Regions from separate parts of the Halomonas sp. H10-59 genome, predicted to be linked through region 2. Evidence: predicted binding sites of a transcription regulator. Region 2 holds the regulator's gene; the other holds the start of a gene.
The links. Region 2 encodes sigma-54, which starts transcription at its own class of promoters, with help from an activator protein. Its sites were predicted from a motif close to TGGCACNNNNNTTGCTNT; they were not measured.
Positions count from the first base shown of each region.

Region 1: the regulator sigma-54 is predicted to act here: its motif matches at 3,904-3,921, upstream of NFG57_RS00465 (P-II family nitrogen regulator).

Region 1 covers NZ_CP098828.1:96,349-102,992, forward strand. Annotated here, with positions in the region: gene NFG57_RS00440 (ferredoxin--NADP reductase) at 1-337, shown strand, start outside; gene NFG57_RS00445 (SDR family oxidoreductase) at 441-1,076, opposite strand; gene NFG57_RS00450 (DUF3820 family protein) at 1,232-1,447, shown strand; gene glnK (P-II family nitrogen regulator) at 1,673-2,011, opposite strand; gene NFG57_RS00460 (ammonium transporter) at 2,202-3,452, opposite strand; gene NFG57_RS00465 (P-II family nitrogen regulator) at 3,502-3,840, opposite strand; gene NFG57_RS00470 (accessory factor UbiK family protein) at 4,250-4,630, shown strand; gene NFG57_RS00475 (YifB family Mg chelatase-like AAA ATPase) at 4,750-6,255, shown strand; gene NFG57_RS00480 (hypothetical protein) at 6,364-6,644, opposite strand, start outside.
Region 2 covers NZ_CP098828.1:1,634,342-1,640,985, forward strand. Annotated here, with positions in the region: gene bioA (adenosylmethionine--8-amino-7-oxononanoate transaminase) at 1-569, opposite strand, end outside; gene NFG57_RS07280 (hypothetical protein) at 749-1,273, opposite strand; gene NFG57_RS07285 (HPr family phosphocarrier protein) at 1,325-1,594, opposite strand; gene rapZ (RNase adapter RapZ) at 1,597-2,478, opposite strand; gene ptsN (PTS IIA-like nitrogen regulatory protein PtsN) at 2,532-3,017, opposite strand; gene raiA (ribosome-associated translation inhibitor RaiA) at 3,023-3,331, opposite strand; gene NFG57_RS07305 (RNA polymerase factor sigma-54) at 3,491-4,903, opposite strand; gene lptB (LPS export ABC transporter ATP-binding protein) at 5,176-5,901, opposite strand; gene lptA (lipopolysaccharide transport periplasmic protein LptA) at 5,901-6,431, opposite strand; gene lptC (LPS export ABC transporter periplasmic protein LptC) at 6,444-6,644, opposite strand, start outside.

The DNA of each region.
Region 1 (6,644 bases), 1.5 Mb from region 2:
CAACGAGCTGGCCTACGCCGACTTCATCACCAAGGAGTTGCCGGCGCACGAGTACCTGGGCGAGGAGATCAGCGAGAAGCTGGTCTACTACCCCACCGTGACCCGTGAAGACTTCCACACCATGGGCCGCCTGACCGATCACATCCGCACCGGCAAGCTGACCGACGACAAGGGGCTTCCGCCCATCGATCCCAAGCAGGACCGGGCCATGATCTGCGGCAGCCCGGCCATGCTCGACGACACCAGCGCACTGCTCGACGAGCTCGGCTTCAATATTTCCCCGCGCATGGGCGAGCCCGGCGACTACGTCATCGAGCGTGCCTTCGTGGAGAAGTAAGACCCCACGACAGAACGCCGCAAACGACGACGCCGATGGCCACTTGCCATCGGCGTCGTCGTTGCTGCTGGCGGATTGAATCGCCTGGCCGGTGTGGCGGTGGTCAGTCGCCGAGAGCCTCGGCGATCTCGCGTTCGCCGTCCAGGAGTACCGTCTCGTGATTACGGATCTTTCGTTGCCCCAATAGATAGACCAGGGCCTGGGCCACGTTGGCTCGGGATATCTGGTTGTTGCCCCCGGTCTCGTCCAGCGACGTGGCTACGCGGCCGGTGGCGTCGTCGTCGGTGAGCCGGCCTGGCTTGACGATGACATGGTCCACCTTGCTGCTGCGCAGGTAGGCATCGGCAGCGAACTTGGCGGCCATGTAGGGCCTGAGCTTCTCCGGCGCCTGCAGCGGCTGCTCGGCGCGCATGGCGCTGACCATCAGCATGCGATCCAGCCCCTGGCGGCTGGCCTCGTCCGCCACCCGCGTAGCGGCGTAGAGGTCGATCAACAGTGTCTTGTCGGGCCCGGTGTTCGGGCCGGAGCCGGCGGTGAACAGCACCTGATCGCAACCTTCGAAGGCGGAGGCGAAGTCGTCCTCCAGGTCGGCGACGACCGTCTCGATACCTTGTTGCTCGAACCAGTCGCGTTGCTCGGCGCTACGGATCATGGCGCGAATCGGATGTCCCTGGCGGTGGGCGATGGCGCAGACCTGGCGGCCGATCTGGCCGTTGGCACCTATCACGAGTGTGGTCATGTCGGCCTCCTTGTCGATACCTGGAAATAACCATGGCGTCGATGGGGAAGACTTTCAACGGGGAGACTTTCAATGGGGAGGCGAATCGATGGCGACGCCGCCCGCAGGCCAGTACCCTGTGCGTCTTTCCCTCACCCACCCGCTCAGGAGCAGCGATGAATCCTCAGGACCTGGAACGCCTGGTTACCTTGCCGATGCCTTTCGGCAAGCATCAAGGTACCTTGATCGCCGATCTGCCCGGGCCTTACCTGGCGTGGTTTGCCCGGGTCGGGTTTCCCCCCGGAGAGATCGGACGCCTGCTGGCGCTGATGCACGAGATCGACCACAACGGCCTGAGCGACCTGCTGGAGCCGTTGCGACGCCGCGGCTGAGCGGCGCCACCTGGCGGGGAGAACCGGTCGCCGTCGTCAGACCGCACCCTTGTCGGTCTAGCTTAAACCGCGTCCTTGTCGGTCGAGGTCAGACAGCATCCTTGTCGGTCTCGCCGGTACGGATACGAATGACCTGCTCGAGGGGGGTGGCTGAAGACAGCTGCCATCACCGGTCAGCCCGCGCCCTTGTCGGTCTAGCTCAGACAGCGTCCTTGTCGGTCGAGGTCAGACAGCATCCTTGTCGGTCTCGCCGGTACGGATACGAATGACTTGTTCAAGGGGAGTGACGAAGATCTTGCCATCACCGATCTTGCCGGTGTTGGCGACCTGGACGATGGCTTCGATGACCTGCTCGGTCATACCGTCGTCGACCGCCACCTCAAGCTTCACCTTGGGCAGAAAGTCGACCACGTACTCGGCTCCCCGGTACAGCTCGGTGTGGCCCTTCTGACGGCCAAAGCCCTTCACTTCAGTGACGGTGATGCCCTGAACACCGATCTCGGAGAGCGACTCGCGGACGTCGTCGAGCTTGAATGGCTTGATAATCGCGGTCACCAGTTTCATGGCGGGTTCCTCATCCTGTCCGTGTGGGGGCGGCGTCGGTCGTGCCTGGCGCCAACCCGTTGGCGGCGCGCCGTTGCGCCTGTCCTGACTAGTGTGACAAAGCATACCCCTGGCGAACAGCAATAAAAAAGGCCCCCGAAGGGGCCAGGAGGAGCACGCCAGCTCACTGGTGTCGCGGGTAAGCTCAGGCTTACTTCTTGGCGACGTTAAACTCGGGGTAGGCTTCGAGACCACATTCGGCCAGGTCGACGCCTTCGTATTCTTCTTCTTCGCTGACACGCACACCCATGATTGCCTTGATGATCAGCCACACGACCAGGCTAGCGGTGAAGACCCAGGCGAAGATGCCGATGATGCCGAGCATCTGTGCGCCGAAGGTGGCGTCGGCGTTGTTCAGCGGGACCGCCAGGACACCCCAGATACCGGCCACACCGTGGGCGGAGATGGCACCGACCGGATCGTCCAGGCGCAGCTTGTCGAGGACCACGATGGCGACCACCACCAGGACACCGCCGACTGCACCGATCAGGGTGGCGCCGAGGGCCGTGGAGGACAGCGGGTCGGCGGTGATGGAGACCAGGCCAGCGATGGCGCCGTTCAGGGCCATGGTCAGGTCAGCCTTGCGGAACCAGATCTTGGCCAGGATCAGCGCGGCGATGACACCCCCGGCGGCGGCAGCGTTGGTGTTTACCAGCACCTGGGCCATGTTGTTGGCGGAAGACACGTCGGAGAGCTTGAGCTCGGAGCCGCCGTTGAAGCCGAACCAGCCCAGCCACAGGACGAAGGTACCCAGGGTCGCCAGCGGCATGTTGGCACCGGGGATGGCGTAGATGGCGCCGTTCTTGCCGTACTTGCCCTTGCGCGGACCGAGCACCAGCACACCGGCCAGGGCTGCAGCGGCACCCGCCATGTGGACAATGCCGGAACCTGCGTAGTCGGAGAAGCCTGCTTCGGACAACCAGCCGCCGCCCCAGGTCCAGTAGCCGGAGACCGGATAGATCACGGCGGTCATGACCACGGCGAAGGCCAGGAAGGCCCACAGCTTCATGCGCTCGGCGACAGCGCCGGAGACGATCGACATGGCGGTGGCCACGAACACGACCTGGAAGAAGAAGTCGGCGCGGGCCGAGTAGTAGGGTGCGTCTTCACCACCTGCCAGCACCGCATCGACGCTGTTTTCGGCGCCGATCAAGAAGCCGAGGTTGGGGATGAAGCCGCCGGCGTCGGAGGAGTACATCAGGGCGTAGCCCACCAGCAGATACATGGTGCAGGCGACCGCGAACAGCACGATGTTCTTGGTCAGAATCTCGGCGGTGTTCTTGGCTCGGACCAGGCCGGCCTCGAGCATGGCAAAGCCGGCGGCCATCCACATGACCAGGGCGCCGCAGATAAGGAAGTAGAAGGTGTCCAGCGCGTAGCTGAGTTCACTGATATCGACCATGGAAGTGTCTCGCTATATTTTTATCGGAAGTCGGGTCAGGGGACGGGGATCAGACCGCGTCGGAGCCGCGCTCGCCGGTGCGAATGCGGATGACGTCTTCCAGCGGCGTGACGAACACCTTGCCGTCACCGATCTTGCCGCTGTTGGCCGCGTTGCAGATGGCTTCCAGCACGCTGTCCAGTCGGGCCTCGTCGATCGCAACCTCGACCTTCACCTTGGGCAGAAAGTCGACGACATACTCGGCGCCGCGGTATAGCTCGGTGTGGCCCTTCTGGCGGCCGAAGCCCTTGACCTCGGTCACGGTGATGCCCTGGACGCCGTTGTCGGCCAGCGCCTCGCGGACGTCGTCCAGCTTGAAGGGCTTGATGATGGCGGTGATCAGTTTCATGGCATGGCTCCCTACGTGCATAAGGTGGCGGCTTGTTTCCGCTCGGTGCATGGATATCTATGCATAGCGATATACGTGCCATAAATTTGGCAAAAGCTTTGTTTACAATGGCTTGTGGTTATTTTGGAAAGCGAGAGACGAAAAACACCCGCGAGTTTGCGGCACTGCATCAAAGTTAATGCACTGTTTTGGTGCTGGCGCGTATTAGTGGTGCGTCATTGGCGAGCATGTTGTGCTGGGTGGAGCAATGGGTCGCGTGCTGAGCCGCGTGCCGGGTGGCGTGTCGGTATCCGGAAGTCGCCAATGCGCCGGGCGTCGCTGGGCAAGGGCCACGAAGCATGCGTTGGGCGCCCGGCTTGCGTATCCTGTCGGCAACGGAGTTCCCATCGACGTTTCAAGGAGAGCCATCATGGTCAGTCAGGATCGCATCAGCCGTTTGGCACAGCAGATCGGCGAGCGCTTGCAGGGCGCCTCCCAGGCCCCGGAAGACATCCAGAAGGGGGTCCAGCAGGTGGTGCGTGGCGCCTTCGATCGTCTCGAACTGGTGTCACGCGAGGATTTCGACATCCTCATGGACGTGTTGCAGCGCACCCGCTCCCGGGTCGAGGCGCTGGAAAAGCAGGTAGCGGCGCTGGAGAGCCTGGTCGAGGAACGTGCAGCGCCCGCTGGCGAAGCGACCGCGGCGCCTGCCGTGGCCGAGGAAGCCGCCGAGGTACCGGTGCCGCCGGTGCCGGAACAGGGCAAGCAGGACGAGGCATCGAGCGGTTCAGCCGACAAGCCCTCCGCCTGAGGCTTCAGACGCAGAACGTCACAAGATATGCCGGCCCGCCCTGGCGGGGGGCCGGCATGGGGCGCCGGTGAGGTGGGCGTGCTCTACTGGTCATGAGCCTTCCGTCAGGCAGGGAGCCCATGACGCTTGCCATCATTGCCACCCGTGCGGGACTGGGGCTGGACGCCCCCGAGGTACAGGTCGAGGTACACCTGGCCAACGGCCTGCCGGGCATGACCCTGGTCGGCCTGCCCGAGACCGCAGTGCGCGAAAGCCGCGAACGGGTGCGCAGCGCCCTTGCCACCTGCGGCCTCGACTACCCGCTACGCCGTATTACCCTGAATCTTGCTCCCGCCGATCTGCCCAAGGAGGGGGGACGCTTCGATTTGCCCATCGCGCTGGGTCTGCTGGTGGCTTCCGGCCAGTTGCCCGCCGCCGCACTGGAGGGTGTCGAGTGTGCCGGCGAACTGGCCCTCGATGGTCGGTTGCGGCCGGTAGCCGGCATGCTGCCCTTCGCCATGGCCACCCGTCAGGCCGGGCGGCGCCTGATCCTGCCCGAGGCCAACGCCGATGAGGCGGCCCTGGTCAATGGACTGGAGGTGCTGCCGGCGGCGCACCTGCTCGACGTCGTCGCCCATCTGGTCGGGCGCATTCCCCTTGTGGCTCACCCACCCGCCGCACCGCCGAAAGACGGGCCTGCGGCGCTGGATCTGTGCGATGTGCGTGGCCAGTATCAGGCCCGGCGAGCGCTGGAGGTAGCGGCGGCGGGTGGGCACAACCTGCTGTTTGCCGGGCCGCCCGGTACCGGCAAGACGTTGCTGGCCAGCCGACTGCCCGGGCTCTTGCCGCCGCTTGGCGATGACGAGGCGCTGGAGGTGGCGGCGATTCGCTCGGTGTGCGCGCTTCCCCTGTCCGATGGCTTTGGCCGTCGTCCGTTTCGTTCGCCTCATCACACCGCCAGCGCGGTCTCGCTGGTCGGTGGCGGCTCGCGCCCACGGCCCGGCGAGATCTCGCTGGCCCATCGCGGCGTGCTGTTTCTCGACGAGTTGCCGGAGTTCAGTCGCCAGGTGCTGGAGGTATTGCGCGAGCCGCTGGAAAGCGGCGAGATCCATATTGCCAGGGCCAGCCACGAACGACGATTTCCTGCTCGTTTTCAACTCGTTGCAGCAATGAATCCTTGCCCCTGCGGCCATCTGGGTGATCCGCGTCAGGACTGTGTATGCACCGCGTCCCAGATCCAGCGCTATCAGGCGCGCCTGTCCGGCCCCCTGCTAGATCGCATCGACCTGCAGGTGGAGGTGCCGGCGCTGCCGGTGGAACAGTTGACGTCGCATCAGCCGGGGGAAAGCACCGAGATGGTGCGCCGACGCGTGATGGCGGCGCGTCAGCGTCAGCAGCAGAGGGGAGTGCTCAACGCCCAGCTCGCCGGGGCCGCGCTGGAGCGAGCCTGCGCCCTGGAGGTGGCCGAGCGCACCTGGCTGGCGCAGTCGCTTGAGCGCCTGCGGCTGTCCGCCCGGGCCTACCACCGGGTGCTGCGGGTGGCGCTGACCCTGGCCGACCTGGCCGGGCGCGAACGTCCGTGCCGTGATGACCTGATCGAGGCCATCGGCTATCGCCAGCTGGATCGGCTGTTGCGCAAGGGCTGACGGGCGCCGCACGGTCGTTCCATGCACCCGTTATCTCCAGGCATAGTCCCTGCCCGGGTCCAGGCTTCGCCCGAGAAGTCGACGAGCGCAGGCACTTTTCAGCAAGCCCTAGAGCGCGTCGGCGTCGAAGGCGCCGCTGATGACCGTGGACCACAGCGCGGCACCGTCGCCGGGGCGGCGCAGGCGGAGTTCGAAGCGGTAGGGCAAAAGCTCGCGGTCAGACAGCGTCAGGCGTGGGCCATCGGCGATCAGTCGGCTATCGACCAGCCATTGATTGGTATCGGCGGCGGGGGTATCACCGGGCTGCCAGTCCAGCACCTGGGGGCCGTCGTCGATCGCCAGCAGGCCACGGGTCAGGCTCTCCTGGACGCGGCCGACGCCAAGCTCCA
Region 2 (6,644 bases):
CGCAAGGCGTCGAGGTCGGCGGCGACCTGCTCTGGCGTGGCCGTATAGGGTGCCGTCGGCGCCGGGGCGAAATGGTGCTTCGGAAGAAAGCCGGAAAACAGCGAATGCATGCCCTCTTCGGGGTCACACACCGCCATGCAGCCGGCGGTATCACCGTGGTAGGCCTTCATCAGCGACAGCATGCGGTGCTTGTTGGGGCGGCCGCGCAGATGGTGGTACTGCACCGCCATCTTCATCGCCACCTCCATGCCCACCGAGCCGCTGTCGGAGAAGAACACGTGGTTGAGGCCCTCTGGCGTGATGCGAACCAGTTCCCGGGCGAGCTGGTCGGCGGGATCGTGGGTTAGTCCTCCAAGCATCACATGACACAGCGTGGTAGCCTGCTCCTGAATCGCCTTGACCAGCCGTGGATGTCCGTAGCCGTGGATCATGCACCACCAGGAGCAGGTCGCGTCGAGCAATGATTCGCCGCTGTCCAGGGTAAAGCGGGTGCCCTGGCCGCCGACTACCCGGGGGGCAGGGGCCTGGGTCTTGAGATGGGCGTAGGGATGCCACACCGGAGAGGTCATGTCGGCTCCTGAAGGACGCTTGGTGGTAAACTGAGTGACGAGTTAAAAGTTTACCACCGCTGCTGCTGCCGTCGCCAACACCAGCGCTCGTACCCGGAAAATCGGGGTAGAGCGGGGCAGGCGAGGGCGCAAGGAGGAGCGGTGCTTTCTCAGGGTTGCTGGGCTTAGGGATGCCGGGCTCAGGGATGCTGGGCGTCGACACGTTCGAGAAAGCGCTCGAACAGGAACGCCTCGTCGTTTTTCAGCGAGCGACTCAGGCAGTCGATGAACTCTCGGCGCGGATAGGTGAAGACCCGCGGCGCCTTGTAGGCATCCAGATCGATGGCGATCACCTCTCCGTCGACGACCAGGAAGTTCTCGGTGTGCAGGCCACGACAGTGGATACGGTCACGGTACAAGGCTTCGAGAATGTCCAGGTAGCGGTTCTGCAGTTCCGGAGAGTCGAGGACCAGCTTTTTAAGCGCGATGCCGTGCACGTTGGCGGTGACCAGGCGATAGCGCTCTGCCGACAGGATTTTCGGTGTGGCGATACCCAGTCGCTCCAGTCGGCCGGCGACATAGCGAAAATTGTGGCCGGGGTAGCGCCGGATGCCCAGGCGGTAGCGCCAGCGATCGCTGGTCTTGGGCGTGAAGGTCTTGATGAAGGCGTCCTGGTCCGGATCGTAGTGGACCTCGGTGTACTTGCCGGTCTGGATCAGTTGCATGGCGTCCTTGGCAGGCAGGGGGTGGCGGTCAAAACAAGGAGAGGGAAGACGTCAGGCGTCTTCGTCGAAGCGTGCGTCGAACAGTGCCTCCAGAGCGTCCAGCACCGCGTCCGCGTCCTTGCCTTCGGCCTCCAGGGTCAGTTCCGTTCCGCAGGGGGCGGCCAGCATCAGCAGCGACATGATGTTGGCGGCGTCACCCGAGCGGCTGCCATGGTGGACGGTGACGGTGGCGTCAAAGGGTTGGCAGCAGGTAACCAGGCGAGTCGCGGCGCGTGCATGCAGGCCGCGACGATTGGTCAGGGTCAGGGTGCGTCGGGCCACGCCTAGAGTCCTCCGCTGTCCAGTCGGCGTTGCTGGCCGAGTTCGCGGTGGCGTAGACGGACGCGGGGATGCTGGTCGGCCAGGGCCGAGGCGATTCCCTCGGCCAGGTAGACCGAACGATGCTGTCCTCCGGTGCAGCCCACCGCCACGGTGAGGTAGCTGCGCTGGCTTTGCTGATAGCGCGGTAGCCAGGTGCGCACCCAGCCGAGGATGTCGCGCTTCATGTCGGCGACGTCCTGATAGCGTTCGAGGAAGTCGATGACGCTGGGATCGCAGCCATTGGCATCACGCAGCGATGGTTCCCAGTAGGGGTTGGGCAGACAGCGGGCATCGAACACGATGTCTGCATCCGGCGGCACGCCACGCTTGAAGCCGAAGGACTCCACGGTCAGGCTCAACTGGCCGCTGCGGTGGTCGGCGACCTGTTCGGCGATGCGCGAACGCAGTTCGTGCACCGACAGGCGAGAGCTGTCGATGACCAGATCGGCCAGGTCTCGAATACCCGAAAGGGCCTTCTGCTCGGACTCGATGGCTTCCGCCAGGGTCATGTCGCTATCACGGGTCAGGGGGTGACGGCGCCGCGTGTGGGAATAGCGCTCGAGCAGAATTCGCGCATCACTGGTCAGGTAGACCACCTGGCAGTCGATCGGACTCTGCTTGAGGGACGCCAGCTGGGCGGGGAAGCGTTCCAGCGCCTCAGGCAGGTTGCGGGCGTCGACGCTGACGGCGATACGGCGGGAATGACCGTTTTCCAGCTCGTCCACCAGGGCGCCCAGCAAGGTCGCGGGAAGGTTGTCGATGGCGTAGAACCCCAGGTCCTCCAGGGCCTGAAGGGCCACGGACTTTCCCGAGCCGGAGCGACCACTGATGATCACGAGCTGCATGTCCTGTCTCCTTGGGCAGGCGTCCATTGCTGATGGCCTAGGCAAGGCCGCGATCAGGAGGGAGTGTCGTCCCCCGGCGCCTGTTGGCGGATGGCTTCCTGCAGGCGCTCGTGAAGCTCGCGCTGGGAGCTGGCGTGGCGCAGACGGTGACGTGTGTCGGCGTCGTTCATGACGCCGGCGACCTGGCCGAGCAGGGCGAGATGGGCGTCGTCGGCCTCTTCCGGTACCAGCAGCACGAACACCAGATCGACGGGCTCACCATCGATGGCATCGAAGTCGACAGGTTCCGCGAGTTTGAGGAAGCCGGAGATGGGCGCCTTGCAGTGGGGGTTGCGGGCATGCGGAATGGCGACGCCATTGCCGATGCCGGTACTGCCCAGGCGCTCACGTCCGATCAGCCGACTGAAGACCTCCTGGCTGTCCAGGCTCGGGGTGTTCTGCGCAATGAAGGTGCTGAAAAACTCCAGCACCCTCTTCTTGCTGCCTCCCGGGACATCGAACAATGTGCGCTCGGGAGGGAGAATGGCTTCCAATGTCATGAGAGTCAGCGAATTCCGGCGCCTTGGGCGCGGGCTTGGGATTTTTCCTTGTGCTTGACCAGCTGGCGGTCCAGCTTGTCGGCAAGGGCGTCGATAGCAGCATACATGTCGCCGTCCTGCGCTTCGGCATGCAGGTCGGCACCGGCGGCGTGAAGAGTGCAGGCGGCCAGCTGGCGTTCCTTTTCCACCGAGAGGGTCACCTGGACGTTGGTGATGTTGTCGTAGTGGCGCTCCACACGGGTGAGCTTCTCTTGTACGTAGTCACGCAGGGGATCGGTCAATTCGACGTGGTGGCCGGTGATGTTGACTTGCATGACAGGCTCCTTGCTCTTTCGGGTGGTGGCTTGATTGTAACCCTTTTTCCGATCCTGCAAACCCCCTCGACGCTACGCAGAAAGACGCAGATGTCATGCGAAATTTCAAGTGCTTGCGCTTTCCCGATAACTAGGCTAGCGACGCCGCAGCGCAAGGCCTCAGCGCAGGCGCTTGCGCTCGCTGGAAGACGGAATATTCATGGCTTCCCGGTACTTTGCCACGGTGCGTCTGGCGACATTGACGCCGTCTTCCGCCAGCAATTCCACCAGTTTGCTGTCCGACAGAGGTTTGCGGGCAGGTTCCTTTTGAATCAACGATTTGATCATGGCGCGGATGGCGGTACTGGAATGGGCGTCGCCATCCTGGCCGACCTGGCTCGAGAAAAAATACTTCAACTCGAACACGCCGCGAGGCGTGTGCACGAACTTCTGGGTGGTCACGCGGGAGATGGTGGACTCGTGCATCTCCACCTTGTCTGCGATATCGGCCAGCACCAACGGTTTCATGGCCGCTTCTCCCTGCTCGAGGAAGTCGATCTGACGCACCATGATTTCCCGGCCGACCTTCAGCAAGGTGTCGTTGCGGCTGGACAGACTCTTGATCAGCCAGCGCGCCTCCTGCAGGTGGTCCTTGAGGAACTGGTTGTCCTGGCTCTTGTCCGCGCGCCGAATCAGCGCAGCGTAGTCGGGCTGGATGCGCAGTCGGGGCATTGCATCCGGATTGAGTTCAACGCGCCAGCCCTCTTCGGTGTGGCGTACCACCAGGTCGGGAATGACGTAGTCGTTATCGCTGTCACCGAATTGGCTGCCGGGACGTGGGTCGAGGCTTCGGATCAGCTCGATGACGCTGTCGAGTTGGTCGTCATCGAGTCCTAGTCGGCGCTTCAGCAGACGTCGGTCGCCGCTGGCAAGCGCCTCGAGAAACTGTCTTACCAGTCGTCCGGCCTGGGGCAGCAGGACGGTATCGCGAGGCAGGCTATCCAGTTGCAGCATCAGACATTCGCGCAGGTCGCGGGCGAACACTCCGGTCGGTTCGAACTGTTGCAGCCGAACCAGCACCGCCTCCACCTCGGCGAGGGGAGGGGGGCGACGACCGTCTTGCTCGAGCCCCTGGGCGATGTCATCCAGTGTCTGCTCGAGATAGCCGTCGGCGTTGACCGCGTCGAGCAGGCTCTCGGCGATCAGGCGTTCCTGGTCGCTGACGTCGAGCATCGCCAGTTGCCAGCTCAGGTGGCTGTGCAGTGACTGGGAGCTTGCCTGGCGCTCGAAATCCGGCGCCTCGCCACTGCCGGCGGGGGTGGTGCCCAGGTCCTGGTAGGTGTCGGACCAGTCGCTGTCCACACTGAGTTCCGAGGGAATCTGATCCGCCCAGTCATCTTCCACGGCTTCCCTGGTCTGCTGTTCGCCGAACTCGTCCTCGAGTTCGAGCATGGGGTTGGCCTCCAGCGCCTGCTGGACCTCCTGGCGCAGGTCCAGGGTCGAAAGCTGCAGCAGGCCGATCGCCTGTTGCAGTTGCGGGGTCATGGTCAGCTGGGTACCGATGCGCAGCTGCAGTGACGCCTTGAGGGCCATGGGTCGGGATCCACCAGTGTTGTCGAAAGGCTTTACCCTAACGACGAGTCATCAGACATGCAAGCATCTTGCCAAGTTGGTGTTTTTTGACCTGTGGGAGGGAGTGAAAAGGTCGATGTGGAACAACTTGGTAGGGGGGGAGGTGGTTCTTTCGAGGGGGGGCCCCTGTGTGCAAGGTGAGGCCGACCCTTTCGGGGCCGGCGGTTGGATGCTGATGCTGGCAAGTGTTGCGGCCGCTTGATGCGACTGCGGCTGTCGGGCGGCCCTGCGGCCTAGAGGCGGAAGTTCTCGCCCAGGTAGACCTCCTTGACGCGCTGGTTGGCGAGGATGGACTCGGCGCTGCCCTCGGCGATGATCTGGCCGTCGCCGACGATGTAGGCACGATCGCAGATATCGAGGGTCTCGCGCACGTTGTGATCGGTGATCAGGACGCCGATATCGCGGGCCTTGAGTTGACGAATGATGGACTTGATCTCGCCCACCGAGATCGGGTCGACCCCGGCGAAGGGTTCATCGAGGAGGATAAAGGCCGGCTCGGTGGCCAGGGCGCGAGCGATCTCGACCCGGCGCCGCTCCCCGCCGGACAGGCTCATGCCGGCGTTGTCGCGAATATGGCTGACGTGGAAATCCTCGAGGAGTTGCTCGAGACGTGCTTCTCGGCCCTCGCGGTCGAGGTCCTTGCGGGTCTCGAGGATCGCCATGATGTTGTCGGCCACCGACAGCTTGCGAAAGATCGAAGCCTCCTGAGGCAGGTAGCCGATACCGGCCAGCGCGCGCTGGTGCATGGCCGCGCGGCTCAGGTCCCGATCATCGATGCTGATGCTGCCGGCGTCGGCTCTGACCAGGCCGACGATCATGTAGAAGGAGGTGGTCTTGCCGGCCCCGTTGGGGCCCAGCAGACCGACGATGCTGCCCTGCTCGATCGACAGGCTGATGTCCTGGACGACGCGACGCTTCTTGTAGCTCTTGGCCAGATGGCGAGCGTGGAGAGTCTTCATCAGTTTCCTTGGCTTTCCGGCTCGAGGGTCATGCGAATGCGCTGCTCGCCCTGGACGCCCTGGGCGCTGGAGCGGGCCTGGACCACGCGGCGATCGAGGAAGTACTCCAGATAGGCACCGTCGAAGGTGTCATTGGCCTTGTGCAGCTCAGCCTGGTCGATCAGCTCCATGCGGCGTTCGGCCACGTGGTAGATCACCTTGCGGCCCCAGCCCTTGACCACCGGTTCTTCCGGGGATGGCTTCTGCTCGAGGTAGGCACGTGAGCCGGTCGCGGTCGCCAGTGACAGTTGTCCCTGGTCGTTGCGCTGGATCTCGACGCGTTCGCCGGTGAGGATCATGCTGCCTTGCACAATGCGCACGTCGCCGGTATAGACCGCGGTACCGGCGCGATCATCGAGATCCAGCTGGTCGGCCTCCACCTGAATCGGTGCGCTGCGATCACTTTCCAGCGCCAGGACACTGCTGCCGGTGGCGCCGGCGGCCAGGCCAAGGGCCAGGGCAAGCAGGAGGGCGGGACATGGACGCATCATGGAAGGGGCTCCTTATTGAGGCTCTGGCGGATGATGACCGGTGACATTGTCGGTCAGGCGAGCGGTATTGTCATGGATCCAGGCGTCGAAGCGCTCCCCTTGCATCTGTTGAGGGGGTTGGCGTAGGACGGCTGGCGTTTCGCTCCAGACATGGCCACTGTCGCTGTCGTAGACCAATACCTCTGTATCAAGCTGCCAACGCTCCGCGGGGGC